One region of the Streptomyces sp. NPDC006691 genome, then DNA from elsewhere that is predicted to be linked to it. Evidence: predicted binding sites of a transcription regulator. Region 1 holds the regulator's gene; the other holds the start of a gene.

Evidence for each region. Region 1 encodes HspR, which represses chaperone genes until heat shock. Its sites were predicted from a motif close to TTGAGNNNNNNNNNCTCAA; they were not measured.
Region 2: a site for HspR is predicted at 6,803-6,821, ahead of lon (endopeptidase La). Genes of this name have one in related genera too.

Annotation. Positions count from the first base shown of each region.
Region 1 is NZ_JBIAGW010000001.1:338,755-346,465, reverse strand. Features, by position in the region: gene dnaK (molecular chaperone DnaK) at 1-1,553, shown strand, start outside; gene grpE (nucleotide exchange factor GrpE) at 1,553-2,191, shown strand; gene dnaJ (molecular chaperone DnaJ) at 2,237-3,424, shown strand; gene ACFYNP_RS01530 (heat shock protein transcriptional repressor HspR) at 3,426-3,893, shown strand; gene ACFYNP_RS01525 (LuxR C-terminal-related transcriptional regulator) at 4,041-5,015, shown strand; gene ACFYNP_RS01520 (helix-turn-helix transcriptional regulator) at 5,131-5,961, shown strand; gene ACFYNP_RS01515 (helix-turn-helix transcriptional regulator) at 5,967-6,944, opposite strand; gene ACFYNP_RS01510 ((2Fe-2S)-binding protein) at 7,279-7,611, shown strand.
Region 2 is NZ_JBIAGW010000032.1:26,632-34,342, forward strand. Features, by position in the region: gene ACFYNP_RS36265 (nitrate- and nitrite sensing domain-containing protein) at 1-620, opposite strand, end outside; gene ACFYNP_RS36270 (hypothetical protein) at 957-1,742, shown strand; gene ACFYNP_RS36275 (MarR family winged helix-turn-helix transcriptional regulator) at 1,818-2,270, opposite strand; gene ACFYNP_RS36280 (lysozyme) at 2,566-3,399, shown strand; gene ACFYNP_RS36285 (trypsin-like serine peptidase) at 3,526-4,329, shown strand; gene lon (endopeptidase La) at 4,366-6,780, opposite strand; gene ACFYNP_RS36295 (GNAT family N-acetyltransferase) at 6,970-7,695, shown strand.

The DNA of each region.
Region 1 (7,711 bases):
GCGACGCGGAGGCCTACCTCGGCGAGAAGGTCACCGACGCGGTCATCACCGTGCCGGCGTACTTCAACGACTCCGAGCGCCAGGCCACCAAGGAGGCCGGCGAGATCGCGGGCCTCAACGTCCTGCGCATCGTCAACGAGCCGACGGCCGCGGCGCTCGCCTACGGCCTCGACAAGGACGACCAGACGATCCTCGTCTTCGACCTCGGTGGCGGCACCTTCGACGTGTCCCTCCTGGAGATCGGCGACGGCGTCGTCGAGGTGAAGGCCACCAACGGTGACAACCACCTCGGTGGTGACGACTGGGACCAGCGCGTCGTCGACTACCTGGTGAAGCAGTTCCAGTCCGGTCACGGCGTGGACCTGTCCAAGGACAAGATGGCCCTCCAGCGCCTCCGCGAGGCCGCCGAGAAGGCCAAGATCGAGCTGTCCTCGTCCACCGAGACCTCGATCAACCTGCCCTACATCACGGCGTCCGCCGAGGGCCCGCTGCACCTGGACGAGAAGCTCACGCGCGCCCAGTTCCAGCAGCTCACGTCCGACCTCCTGGAGCGCTGCAAGACGCCGTTCCACAACGTCATCAAGGACGCGGGCATCAACCTCTCCGAGATCGACCACGTCGTTCTCGTCGGTGGTTCCACCCGCATGCCGGCCGTCGCCGAGCTCGTCAAGGAGCTGACCGGCGGCAACGAGGCCAACAAGGGCGTCAACCCGGACGAGGTCGTCGCCATCGGCGCCGCCCTCCAGGCCGGTGTCCTCAAGGGCGAGGTCAAGGACGTCCTGCTCCTCGACGTCACCCCGCTGTCCCTCGGCATCGAGACCAAGGGAGGGATCATGACCAAGCTCATCGAGCGCAACACCACGATCCCGACCAAGCGGTCCGAGATCTTCACGACGGCCGAGGACAACCAGCCGTCCGTGCAGATCCAGGTCTACCAGGGCGAGCGCGAGATCGCGGCGTACAACAAGAAGCTCGGGATGTTCGAGCTGACCGGTCTGCCGCCGGCCCCGCGCGGTGTCCCGCAGATCGAGGTCGCCTTCGACATCGACGCCAACGGCATCATGCACGTGACCGCGAAGGACCTCGGCACGGGCAAGGAGCAGAAGATGACCGTCACCGGCGGCTCCTCGCTGCCGAAGGACGAGGTCAACCGCATGCGTGAGGAGGCCGAGCAGTACGCGGAGGAGGACCACCGCCGCCGCGAGGCCGCCGAGAGCCGCAACCAGGGCGAGCAGCTCGTCTACCAGACCGAGAAGTTCCTCAAGGACAACGAGGACAAGGTCCCGGGCGAGGTCAAGACCGAGGTCGAGGCCGCCGTCGCCGAGCTGAAGGAGAAGCTCAAGGGCGAGGACTCGGCCGAGATCCGCACCGCCACCGAGAAGGTCGCCGCCGTCTCGCAGAAGCTGGGCCAGGCCATGTACGCCGACGCCCAGGCCGCGCAGGGTGCCGCCCCGGGTGCCGAGGGCACCGAGCAGGCCCACCCCGCCGGTGACGACGACGTGGTCGACGCCGAGATCGTCGACGACGAGAAGCCGAAGGGTGGCGCCGCCTGATGACGGAGGAGACCCCGGGCTTCGAGGAGAAGCCCGACGTCCCCTCCGGCGCTCAGGAAGACGCCGAGCCGAAGGCCGCCGACTCCTCCGAGGAGGAGAAGGCGGCCCCGGCCGGGGACGCTGCCAAGGACATCGCCCTTCAGGCCCAGCTGGACCAGGCCCAGACGGCGCTCAACGAGCGCACCGCGGACCTCCAGCGCCTCCAGGCCGAGTACCAGAACTACCGCCGCCGTGTGGAGCGGGACCGCGTCACGGTCAAGGAGATCGCCGTCGCCGGCCTCCTGACCGAGCTGCTGCCCACGCTCGACGACATCGGCAGGGCCCGCGAACACGGCGAACTGACCGGTGGCTTCAAGTCGGTGGCCGAGTCTCTTGAGACGGTCGCCGCCAAGATGGGCCTCCAGCAGTTCGGCAAGGAGGGCGAGCCCTTCGACCCGACGGTCCACGAGGCCCTGATGCACAGCTACGCGCCGGACGTCACCGAGACGACCTGCGTGGCGATCCTGCAACCGGGATACCGGATCGGCGAGCGTACGATCCGCCCCGCGCGGGTCGCGGTGGCCGAGCCCCAGCCGGGGGCGGCCGCCAAGGAAGAGAAGTCGAGCGACGAGGAGAGCGGTGGCCCCGACAAGGGCTGACGCAGCGGTCATGAGAGCCGTGATCGTCCGGAAGGAGGGACGTCGATGAACACGAAGGACTTCGTCGAGAAGGACTACTACAAGGTTCTCGGCGTCCCCAAGGACGCCACGGACGCCGAGATCAAGAAGGCGTACCGCAAGCTGGCGCGCGAGAACCACCCCGACGCCAACAAGGGCGACACCAAGGCGGAGGAGCGCTTCAAGGAGATCTCCGAGGCGAACGACATCCTCGGCGACCCCAAGAAGCGCAAGGAGTACGACGAGGCGCGCGCCCTGTTCGGCAACGGAGGCTTCCGGGCCGGGCCGGGCGCGGGCGGCGGCAGCTTCAACTTCGACCTGGGCGACCTGTTCGGCGGGCAGCAGCCCGGCGGGGGCGGCGCGGGTGCCGGCGGCTTCGGCGGCGGGCTCGGCGACGTGTTCGGCGGCCTGTTCAACCGGGGCGGCGCGGGTACCGGCCAGCGCACCCAGCCGCGCCGCGGCCAGGACCTGGAGTCCGAGGTGAGGCTCAGCTTCACCGAGGCGGTCGACGGGGCCACGGTCCCGATCCGGCTGTCCAGCCAGGCCCCCTGCAAGGCCTGTTCGGGCACCGGCGACAAGAACGGCACGCCCCGGGTGTGCCCGACCTGCGTCGGCACGGGACAGGTCTCGCGCGGCTCGGGCGGCGGCTTCTCGCTGACCGACCCGTGCGTGGACTGCAAGGGCCGCGGCCTGATCGCCGAGAACCCGTGCGACGTCTGCAAGGGCAGCGGCCGGGCGCGCTCCTCGCGCACCATGCAGGTCCGCATCCCGGCCGGCGTCAGCAACAACCAGCGCATCCGCCTGCGAGGCAAGGGCGCGCCGGGTGAACGGGGCGGCCCCGCGGGCGACCTGTACGTCGTGGTGCACGTCGACGCGCACCCGGTGTTCGGCCGCAAGGACGACAACCTGACGGTCACGGTGCCGGTCACCTTCACGGAGGCCGCGCTCGGCGCCGAGATCAAGGTGCCCACGCTCAGCGGTCCGCCGGTCACCCTGAAACTGCCCGCGGGCACCCCCAACGGCCGTACCATGCGGGCCCGCGGCAAGGGCGCGGTCCGCAAGGACGGCACCCGGGGCGACCTGCTCGTCACGGTCGAGGTGACCGTGCCGAAGGAGCTGGACGACAAGGCCCGCGAGGCCTTGGAGACCTACCGCGAGGCGACCGCGGGCGAGGACCCGCGGGCAGAACTGTTCCAGGCCGCGAAGGGAGCATGACATGGACCCCCGCCAGCGCCGGCAGCCTCCGTTCGGCGGCCGGGCGTACGAGCTGACCGACGAGACGCCGGTGTACGTCATCTCGGTGGCGGCCCAGCTCTCCGGTCTGCACCCGCAGACCCTGCGGCAGTACGACCGCCTCGGCCTGGTCTCGCCCGACCGCACGGCCGGGCGCGGCCGGCGCTACTCGGCCCGCGACATCGAACTGCTGCGTACGGTGCAGGAGTTGTCGCAGACCGAGGGCATCAACCTGGCGGGCATCAAGCGCATCATCGAGCTGGAGAACCAGGTGGCGGCGCTCCAGGCCCGCGTCGCGGAGCTGTCCTCCGCGGTCGAGGGCGCGGCCGTCGCCATGCAGCAGCGCGAGGCCCAGGTGCACGCCTCCTACCGGCGGGACCTGGTCCCGTACCAGGACGTCCAGCAGGCCAGCGCGCTGGTCGTCTGGCGGCCCAAGAGGGCGTCGGAGTAGCCCTGTCGGGTCCGGCTCCTCCCAGCGCGGCACAGGCCCGCCGTTCCGTTCCGGGGCGGCGGGCCTCGCGCGTGCCGAGCCGCCGTGAACCGGTCACCCGATCGGGATAGGGTCATCGGTCTCGGTGGCAGGGAGGCGGGCAGGGGCATGGCTGAGCAGGTGGCGCATCCGCACGGCGCGGACCGGCTGTGCCCGCCCGCGGAACGGGTGTACGCGGACGCGCTGCGGGCCGGGCGGATCGCGCGCGCGGACGCGCGCGGGGCCACCTGTCTGATCGACCTCGGTCTGCTGCACCCCGACCCGGCCGCCCTCGACTGGCTGCTTCCGACCTCCCCGCAGGCGGTGATGGCCCGGCTGCTGCGCGGCATCCACGAGGACATCGCGGCGAGCCAGGCCCGCACGGGTGTGGTGGCGGCGGCGTTCGAGCGGTTCGCGGCCCTCGGCGCACCGGCGGCGGCCGACAGCGAGGCCATCCGCGTCCTGGACGGCATCCCGCGCATCAACGCGGCCATCGACGACGCGATAGCCGGCTGCTCCACCGAGTCGCTCACCATCCAGCCCCGCGGCATCCGGCCCGAGCACATCCTGTCACAGGCCCTGCCGCGCGCCCTGGACATGCTGGACCGGGGGGTGCGCATCCGCACCCTCTACACGCACGTGGCCCGCCACGGCCCCGGACTCGCCGACTACCTGCACCAGTTGGAGGGCCGGGCGGTCGAGGTGCGCACCCTGGACGAGGTGACCGACCGGCTGCTGCTCTTCGACCGTACGGTGGCGATCATCCCGGCCGCCGCGGACGACACCAGCGCCCTGGAGCTGCGCCACCCGGCGCTCGTCGAATACCTCGCCACCGTCTTCGAGCGGCTGTGGCGGCTCGGGGTGCCGCTGGGCGACGCGGTGCCCGCGGTCACCGACCTCAAGGGCATCACGCATCGCGAGCGGGTCATCGCGGCGCTGCTCGCCGAGGGGCATCAGGACGCGGTCGTCGCCCAGCGGCTCGGCATCAGCGTGCGCACCTGCCGCCACCACATCAGCCGTCTCGCGGCGGCGCTCGGCAGCAGCAGCCGCACCCAACTCGGCGTCCGCATCGCCCAGTCGGGGCTCGACGCGCACCCGCGCTGATCCACTGGTACAGCTGTCATGCGGACATGTCGGCCTTTGTTCCGCCTCCAGTTGATGCAGTGCAGCAACATGACGGTGGTGGCCGAGCGGCTCGCGATGCATCGTGGTGGGCAGTATGAACAGCTCGACTCACGGGGATGCGGGGCCGGACGGCGGCGTGGTGGACGCCGCGGCCGTGGCCCTGCTCGTGCGCGGCATCCACGACGGCCTCGCCGAGACGCGCCGCCGCGCGGGCGCGGTGGCCGAGGCCTTCGAGCGGTACGCCTCGCTCACCCCGGGCGCCCCGCGGCCCGGCCAGGCCGTCCGGGTGCTCGACGGCTTCGAGGCGATCGACGGGGCCATCGCCGCGGCCTCCGCCGCCTGCGTCACCGAGATGCTGACCGTGCAGCCCGACGGGATCCGCTCGCCGAGCATCCTGGCGCACGCCTCGACCCGCGACCCGGCGCTGGTGGCCCGCGGCGCGCGGATGCGCACCCTGTACACCCACGTCGCCCGGTACGGGCCGGCCCTGGGCGCCTATCTGGAGCGGCTCGGCGACGGCGCCGAGGTGCGCACCCTGGACGAGGTCATCGAGCGGATGATGGTCTTCGACCGCACGGTGGCGTTCCTGCCCGCCAACGCGGAGCGCACCAGCGCGCTGGAACTGCGCCAGCCCGCGCTCGTCGGGCATCTGGTGACCTACTTCGAGTGCCTGTGGAACCGGGCGGTCCCGCTGTCCGAGCCGGTTCCGGCGGCGACCGGCATCGCGGGCATCACGCATCGCGAGCGGGTCATCGCGGCGCTGCTCGCCGAGGGGCATCAGGACGCGGTCGTCGCCCAGCGGCTCGGCATCAGCGTGCGCACCTGCCGCCACCACATCGGCCGTCTCGCGGCGGCGCTCGGCACCTCCAGCCGTGCCCAGCTCGGCGTGCGCATCGCCCGGGCCGGTCTCGGCGGCCCGGCGTGAGCGGCTCAGGCGTCCTGGTCCAGGATGCCCGACTGGGCGATGAGGTAGCCGAGTTGGGCCCGGCTGCCGCTGCCGAGGGCGGCGGCGAGCTTGGCGATGTGCGCACGGCAGGTGCGGACGTTCATGCCGAGCCGGCGCGCTATGGCCTCGTCGACATGCCCCTCCACCAGGAGCTTGGCGATGGAGCGCTGGACGCCGGTGATGCCGGCGGTCTCCAGGTGGTAGGGCACCTCGTCGTCCCACGGGACGGCGTACTGCCAGAACTGGTCGAAGACCCCGACCAGGTACTGCACGAGTCCCTCGTGGCGCAGTTCCAGGGCGACTTGGCGGTCGCTGCGGGCGGGGATGAAGGCGACCTTGCGGTCCATGATGATGAGCCGGTCGATGATCTCTTCCAGGGTGCGCACCTCAAGCCCGTACGGAGCGATCCGTTCCACATAGCCGATGGTGGCGCTGTGGTGGCGGGCGGTGTGCTGGTAGAGGGTGCGCATCTGGACACCGCGGGCGACCAGCGGCTCGATGCGCCGCAGGGCCGCCTCGAAGGTCTCGGGGCGGCGGCCGCTGCCCGGCTGGATGACGAGGAGTTCCTCGCTGCACTCGTCGATCACGCGGTCGAGCGTCGCGTTGATCAGTTCCAGGCCTTCGAGGACGGTGATCGCGTGGGTGCCGCTGAGCGAGGGCGTCGCGATCGACATGAACGGCTCGAAGGTGTTGGCGAGGGCGACCGAGAGCTTCCGGCGCTCCTGGATCTCGCGTTCCAGCGGCTGGGTCAGCAGGTTGAGCACCACGGTGGGGGGAACCGGCCGCAGGAGCTGTGCGTCGTCCGGATCGGGGCGCAGCAGGGTCAGGTCGACCAGACACGGGGCGGAGTCGGCCTCTGAGCGGGTAATCCCGCCCGTACGCAGGGCAAGGGCGTACAGAGCCGTTCCTGTCTCGCACAGATCAACTGGGCCGTGATCGTGTCCTATATGCCCCTGTTTCAACCTAGTTGCACCCCCCTCATCCTTTTGAATTACAGGAACATGATGCCTGGCTGCGCTGGTGCAAGTGGTCGGAGTGGGCCATCGTCGTATCCGCGGGGGGAGGTAATGATCAAAAGAGGTGGAGATCGGCCATGAGCAGGATGGTTCGAGCACTAAGCACGACAGCCGTTGTGGCGGCTGCTCTCTGCGCTCTCTCGGCGCCTGGGGACATTTCTTGGGAGACCCACCCCGCGAAGTCCGGAGTCACGACCGCCTCCGACATCAGCTGGGAGATCGCACCGAAGGGCGCGAACACGGACATCTCCTGGGAGTCCGCACCTGCGGGTGCTGTCGCATGAGCTTTCCGCCCGACGACCGCACCTTCCGGCGCGAAATGGCCACGGCCTATCGCTCGGGGTGGCACTTCATCGACCTCGCCACAGCAGTTCCGTTCCGTGGCGATTCGTTGATGGTCACCCTGCTCGGTGAGCCGATCCTGATCGCCCGTGAGGACGACGAGGACGTCCGTGCCTACCGGTGTCTGCGCCGGCCGCGCGGGGCACCGCAGCCCATTCGCTGTGTGGTCCGGTACGGCATGGTCTTCGTGAATCTCGACCAACGTGACCACCAGCTTTTCGAGTCGGAGACACAGCCCGATTCATCCACCGCCACCCCCCGCAGTGCCTGACGCGATCCCCCGTCGTTGTACATCGCGCAGGTGCTTCCCCCACACAGCGGCGCCATCGTGGACCTGAACACGGTGGCGCCGCTGTGCTGCCCGGGGGCGG
Region 2 (7,711 bases), on a different contig from region 1:
AACACCCGCGAGGTCGAGCCGGCCGGCACCGAGAGCGCGCCGAGCAGCAGCCCCCGGGTGGCCGAGGCCTGCTCCACCGCCCGCCCCAGCGCCCCGGGGGCCCGGGTCGCCTCGGCGGCGCGCGGCGGTGTGCGGTCGGCGAGCTCGTCGGCGACGGCGAGCAGCGTGGCGATCACGTCGGAGTACGACTTCTGCGCCTCCAGGGCGGTGCCCTTGCCGGTGAGCGCGGTGCGGCGCAGGGCCGGCACGGTGGCGAGGTCGCGTGCGAGGCCCGCGGGGGCGGTGGCGCGCAGTTCGTCGATCTGCCGGTCCACGCGGGCGGCGGGCTCCTTGAGGGCCGCGTCCTTGCCGCTGGGCCGGCCGGCGGCGACGTACTGCGTGACGCCGTCGCGCTCGTCACCGAGCGCGTGGGCGAGGCTGATCGCCTGCTGGTCCAGCTGCGCGAGGGTGACCAGGTGCTGGGAGTCCTTGAGGTCCGCGGAGGCCGCGAAGAGGGTGGGCGCACCGGCTCCGAGCACGGTGAGGGAGACAACGGCGACGGAGACGACCAGGCGGCTCCGCACCCGAACGGTGCGTTGTGCGCGTGTGCCGTCGTTGCCCCGAGGCCGCTTGTTCTGCACCGGTGCTCTCAATCTTCACTCGTGTCTGCCAGTCCACCAAGGAAGCCAAGGTGACGACTGGTCATGACGAGTAGTCACTGCTCGGCCACCTGAACGAGTGAACATCACTTCGGAGTTGACCATCAACTCTCCCGGAGCGCCCGGCCCCGGTCCGCCGTGGAGCCGGTTGGAACTTCCGCGCGGCCTTTGGCAGGATGCCCGCCCACACTCGGCGGAGCGGCGGATTCCTCCCGGGATTATGCGGTTCGGCCCCCGTCCGGAGCCAATTGACGGGGCGTCCGACGGCTCCGCCGATGGCGGGGAGGCGCCGTGGCGGGCTCGTGCAGACTGGCCGGCATGCGCATCCAGCTGACCACCGTGCCCGGAGACCCCGCCCGCCCCAACGAGGACTGGGCGGCCACCGCACTGCCCGCTTCGGGCCTGGGCGGGCTGCTCGTCGTCCTGGACGGCGTGACCCCGCTGCCCGGGAACGGCGACTGCGTGCACGACGTGCCGTGGTTCACCGCGCGGCTCGGCGGCGCGCTGACCGAACTGTCCGCTTCGCGGCGGGACATGACGCTGGCCGGGATCCTGGCGGAATCCATTCGGCGCACCGCGGACGCCCACCGCGACACCTGTGACCTTTCTCACCCGCGCACGCCTCAGGCAACCGTGGTGCTCGCGCGGTGGGACGCGGCGGACCTGGAGTACCTCGTCCTGTCGGACTCGGCCCTGCTCGTCGAATCGGCCGACGGCTCGGTACGGGCGGTCCTGGACGACCGGCTCGACCGGGTGCCGCGGGCGTCCCTGGTCAGCGACGCGGTCGCGGACGCGACGGTCCGCAACAAGGAGGGCGGGTTCTTCACGGCGGCCGCGGACCCGTCGGTGGCGGCCCGCGCGGTCACCGGCCGCGAGCCGCTCGCCGCCGTGCGGTCGGTGCTCGCCCTGACGGACGGGGCGAGCCGCTGGGTCGAGAAGTTCCGCGAGGGCTCGTGGGCGGACTGCGTGGCCCTGGTCCGCAAGGCGGGTCCGGACGGACTGGTCGCGCGGGTGCGGGAGTTGGAGACGGGGGACGCGGAGCGGGCGTTCCTGGGGCGGAGCAAGCGGCACGACGACGCGACCGTGGTGGCGGTGGGGTTCTAGCCCCCGCCGCGCGCGGCCCCGAGGGCTTTCCCGGGCCCGGCTCCGCCCGGACCCGCCCGGCCCCGGGGACAGGCCCTAGCTCTCCGCCGCCGCGTTCAGCTGGTGCAGCAGGCGGGCCAGTTCGGAGATTTCCAGGCGGTCCCAGTTGGCCAGCCTGCGCACATAGCTCTCGCGGCGGGCGTCGCGGACCCGGCCGAACCGTGCCGTGCCCTCGGGGGTGATGCGGACCAGGGAGGCACGGCCGTCGGCCGGGTCGGGTTCGCGGGCGACCAGGCCGAGGTCCTCCAGGGCGTGCAACTGGCGGCTCATCGTCGCCTTGCCCACGCCGAAGTACCCGGCGAGCTCGGTGGCCCGCTGCGGGCCGGCCTCGTCGAGGCGTACCAGCAGGCCGTACGCCGCCGGTTCGAGATCGGGGTGCACCTCGCGGGCCATCTCGCCGGACGAGGCCCTGGCCCGCCGCAGGAAGACGGCCAGCTCGCGTTCGAGCGCGAGGAACTCCTGGTCCGGACCGTGCACATCGGCTCCCATGCCCTAGGTGTGTCGTGACGGCACAGTATTTCCCAGCGGGCTGTGTGCCGGGCATCCCGGATGGCGCCGGGAGGGGCCGCGGCTGAAAGTTTCCGCCGGGCCACGCCGTTCCCGCAGCGTGTCGTCACCACCACAGGTCTGAACCAACGGCATAGCCTGGAGCCCCTTTCCCGCCAACGGTCTACGTGCGTAGCGTCATCTCTGGCATCCCTGACATGTCCACAGCGATACGTCGTCGCCATGTCGACCCAGGACGTCATCTCCCCACCCCCACACAGCCTTTCGGAGGCACGCAATGCCCGTGCACAGATCCGGAACGGCCCGCCGCGGCCCCCTCGCCGCGGCCGGGATCCTCCTCTCCTCCCTCGCCCTCGTCCTCGGTTTCACCGGTACGGCCGGCGCCGCCGACATCCCCGCGCGCGGCTCCGCGACCCTGGGTATGGGCGTGGCCAAGCACGACGGGGTGGGCGGGCTGCCCCGTGACACCCGTGCCGTACAGGCCGCGCAGACCGAGGGTGTCGACACCAGCAGCCACAACGGCAACGTCGCCTGGTCCACCCTGTGGAACAGCGGGGTGAAGTGGGCCTACGTCAAGGCCACCGAGGGCACGTACTACACCAACCCCAACTTCGCCCAGCAGTACAACGGCTCGTACGGCGTCGGCATGATCCGCGGCGCGTACCACTTCGCCACCCCCGACACGACGAGCGGCGCCGCCCAGGCCGACTACTTCGTGGACCACGGCGGCGGCTGGTCGCGCGACGGCCGGACCCTGCCGGGCGCCCTGGACATCGAGTGGAACCCGTACGGCGCGGCCTGCTACGGCAAGTCGGCGGCCGGCATGGTCAGCTGGATCGGCGACTTCCTCGACCAGTACCGGGCCCGTACCGGGCGGGACGCGGTGATCTACACCGCGACCAGCTGGTGGACCCAGTGCACCGGCAACTCGGCCGCCTTCGGCGCGAGCAACCCGCTCTGGATCGCCCGCTACAACACCGACCCCGGCACCCTGCCGGCCGGCTGGGGCTTCCAGACGATGTGGCAGTACACCTCCTCGGGCCCCACGGTCGGCGACCACTCCCGGTTCAACGGGGCGTACGACCGCCTCCAGGCGCTCGCCAACGGCTGACGGCACCCACGCACACCCGAGCGGGCCCCCGGCACTGCGTGGCCGGGGGCCCTTCGGCTCCCCGTACGGAGCACCCGTCGCACACGTGACCCCGTCCCGGGCGCGGCATGAGTAAGGATGGGGGGCATGCGCAGGTTGGGAGCGGTGTGCCGGGCGGTTGCCCTGATCGCGGTCGTCACGGCCGGTGGTGCGGGCTGCGGCTGGTCCGTGGCGTCCTCGCCGCAGACCGAGCGGCCCCCGGGCGAAGCCGCGGCCCCGCCGCCCGGCACCCAGAGCAGCGCGGTACCGGCCGGGAAGGTCTCGTCGGTCGGCGTCCTCGTCAACGGCGACGACCACGCCTGCACCGCGAGCGTGGTGGCCAGTCCGCACGGCAATGTCGTAGCCACCGCCGCGCACTGCGCGACCGGGCTTCCGCTGGACACCCTGGAGTTCGCGCCGGGCTTCTCCGGGGCGGCCCCGGGGACGTTCCCGTACGGGAAGTGGAAGGTGCGGTCGGTACAGGTCGACGACCGGTGGACCGCGGACCACGAGGACGCGGCGGACTACGCCTTCCTCACGCTGGAGCCGGACGCGCACGGCCGCAACGTACAGAGCGTGGTCGGCGCCTCGACGCCCGAGTGGGGCGCGGGCCCCGATCAGCGCGCGACCGTCGTCGGCTACCCGGACCCGGACCACAACCCCGACAACAAGCCGGTCATGTGCACCACCGACGTGCGCCAGGACCCGGACGAGCCCGCCATGATGCGCATGGAGTGCGGCGGGTTCTGGGTCGGCACCAGCGGCAGCCCCTGGCTGATCGACTACCGGGGCCCGGACCGGCTCGGCCGGATCATCGGCGTCCTGAGCGGCGGCGACACGGACGTCGAGTCGACCGCGGCCCTGTTCGACGCGAAGGCCCGCTCGGTGTACGAGCGGGCCACCCGGGCGTAGCCCGGGGCCGGGGCGGTAACCCCCGGCCCCGGTGTCTCACGCGGCCGCGGCGACCGCGACCTCGGCGGGGGCGAGGGCGATCTCCAGGACCTGGCGGACGTCCGTGACGGGGTGGACCTCCAGCTTCTCCAGGACCTCGGCCGGGACGTCGTCCAGGTCCGCCTCGTTCCGCTTGGGGATCACCACGGTCGTGATCCCGGCCCGGTGTGCGGCCAGCAGCTTCTGCTTGAGGCCGCCGATCGGCAGCACCCGGCCGGTCAGCGACACCTCGCCGGTCATCGCCACGTCGGTGCGGACCTGCCGCCCGGAGAGCAGCGAGGACAGCGCGGTCACCAGGGTGATGCCGGCGCTCGGACCGTCCTTGGGCACCGCGCCCGCCGGGAAGTGGACGTGCACGCCCCGGTCCTTCAAGTCCCCCACGGGGAGCTCCAGTTCGGCCCCGTGCGAGCGGAGGAAGCTCAGCGCGATCTGCGCCGACTCCTTCATCACGTCGCCGAGCTGGCCGGTGAGGGTCAGGCCCGCGGCGCCGGTCTCCGGGTCCGCCAGGGAGGCCTCGACGAACAGGACGTCACCTCCGGCCCCGGTGACCGCGAGGCCGGTGGCCACGCCGGGCACCGCGGTGCGCCGCTCGGCGGGGTCCTGGGCGGACTCGGGCACATGGTGCGGTCGCCCGATCAGCTTGCGCAGGTCGTCCGGGGCGATGGTGAACGGCAGCTCCTGGCCGCCCAGTTCGTGCTGGGCCGCCACCTTGCGCAGCAGCCGGGCGATCGAGCGCTCCAGGTTCCGTACGCCCGCCTCGCGGGTGTACTCCCCCGCGAGCCTGCGCAGTGAGGCATCCTCCAGGACGACCTCACCGTCTTCCAGGCCGGCCCGCTCCAGCTGGCGCGGCAGCAGGTGGTCGCGCGCGATGACGACCTTCTCGTCCTCGGTGTAGCCGTCGAGCCGGACCAGCTCCATGCGGTCGAGCAGGGCCTCGGGGATGGCTTCGAGGACGTTGGCGGTGGCCAGGAACACCACGTCGCTCAGGTCGAGCTCGACCTCCAGGTAGTGGTCCCGGAAGGTGTGGTTCTGCGCCGGGTCGAGCACTTCGAGCAGGGCCGCGGCCGGGTCGCCCCGGAAGTCGGAGCCCACCTTGTCGATCTCGTCGAGCAGCACCACCGGGTTCATCGACCCGGCCTCCTTGATGGCCCGCACGATCCGGCCAGGCAGGGCGCCGACGTAGGTGCGGCGGTGGCCGCGGATCTCGGCCTCGTCGCGTACGCCGCCGAGCGCGACCCGGACGAACTTGCGGCCCATGGCGTGCGCGACGGACTCGCCGAGCGAGGTCTTGCCCACTCCGGGCGGCCCGACGAGCGCGAGCACGGCGCCGCCGCGGCGGCCGCCCACCACCCCGAGCCCCCGGTCGGCACGGCGCTTGCGCACCGCGAGGTACTCGGTGATGCGCTCCTTCACGTCCTTCAGCCCGGCATGCTCGGCGTCGAGGATCTCCCGGGCGCCCCGGATGTCGTAGACGTCCTCGGTGCTCTCGTTCCAGGGCAGTTCGAGGACGGTGTCCAGCCAGGTGCGGATCCAGGAGCCCTCGGGCGACTGGTCGCTGGACCGCTCCAGCTTGTCGACCTCCTTGAGGGCGGCCTCGCGGACCTTCTCGGGCAGGTCGGCGGCCTCGACACGGGCGCGGTAGTCGTCGCTCTCGTCCTCGTCGCCGCCCTCGCCGTTGAGCTCGCGCAGCTCCTTGCGCACGGCGTCCAGCTGGCGGCGCAGCAGGAACTCGCGCTGCTGCTTGTCCACGCCTTCCTGGACGTCCTTGGCGATGGACTCGGCGACGTCCTGCTCGGCGAGGTGCTCGCGGAGCTGCTCGGTGGCGAGCTTGAGGCGGGCCACCGGGTCGGCGATCTCCAGGAGCTCTACCTTCTGGGCGACGGTGAGGAACGGCGAGTAGCCGGAGTTGTCGGCGAGCGCGGAGACGCCCTCGATCTGCTGGACGCGGTCGACGACCTGCCAGGCCCCGCGCTTCTTCAGCCAGTCGGTGGCGAGCGCCTTGTATTCCTTGACCAGTTCGGTCACCTGTCCCGGCAGGGGCTCGGGCAGGGTCTCCTCGACCCGGGTGCCCTCCACCCACAGGGCCGCGCCGGGCCCGGTGGTGCCGGCGCCGATGCGCACGCGGTGGCGGCCCCGGATGAGGGCGCCGGGGTCGCCGTCGGAAAGCCGGCCGACCTGCTCGACGGTCCCGAGCACACCGGTCCCGGCGTACGTCCCGTCGATCCGCGGCACGAGCAGCACCTGCGGCTTCCCCGCATCGGACCGGGCGGCGGCCTGCGCCGCCTCGACGGCGGCCCGCACCTCGGTGTCGGACAGGTCCAGCGGAACGACCATCCCGGGCAGCACGACCTCGTCGTCGAGCGGCAGCACGGGCAGGGCGGTCGGTGTGTTCGCCGTGGACTCGGTAGCCATGATCTCCCCTTCGGCAGTCAAGTTGAGCTATGCCGACTCAATGCATGTGAGTCGGGGATTGTTCCCCGAGCCTTGTTCGCTCTGAGCGATCATCTGGGGCCGCCCTCGTAACCAGGGGCGGGGGACAAATACCGGCCGCCACTTGTAAGGTTCCGTTAGCCATTTCACCTATTACCACTGGGGGCGGACATGACCTCGCCAGCGACGGCTACGGCTACGGCTACGGCTACGGCTACGACGACGGCAGCAGCGACCGAGGCGGCTACGAAGGACCCGGCCAGGACGGCCGCCCTCGTACGGGCGTGGATCGACGGCTGGGTCGTGTCGCGCGGAACCTCCGACCCGATGGACCGGCCCTGGGGCTGGACCATCGACGCCGGACAGGCCCACCACGTGTCCCGGCACGTACTGCCCTGCCCCGCCGAGGCCGACGTCCGCGCGCTCGTGGCCGCCACGAGCGCGCCCGGGACCTGGCTGAAGCTGTTCGCGGACGACGACACCGTGCGGCCCTGGCTCGGCGCGGGCTGGGAGTTCGACCGGCCCGGCTACCTGATGACGGTCCCGCTCGCCGCCGAGCGGCCCGAGGTGCCGGCCGGCTACACCCTCACCTCATGGACCCGGGGCGGTGTGACCCGCGTCCTCGTCCGCACCACCGAGGGGCACTTCGCGGCCCGCGGCCAGATCGCGCCGACCGGCCCGACCGCCGTCGCCGACCAGATCGAGACCGCGGGCGACCACCGGCGCCGGGGCCTGGGCAGCCTGGTGATGCGCACCCTTCAGAACACCGCCCACGAGGCGGGCGCCCGCACCGGCATCCTGGTGGGCACCCCCGAGGGCCGCGCCCTTTACGCCTCCCTCGGCTGGACGACCCGGTCTCCCATGGCGAGCCTGGTCCTCAAGCCGGCGGCAGGCTGACCGCCGCCGGAAAATC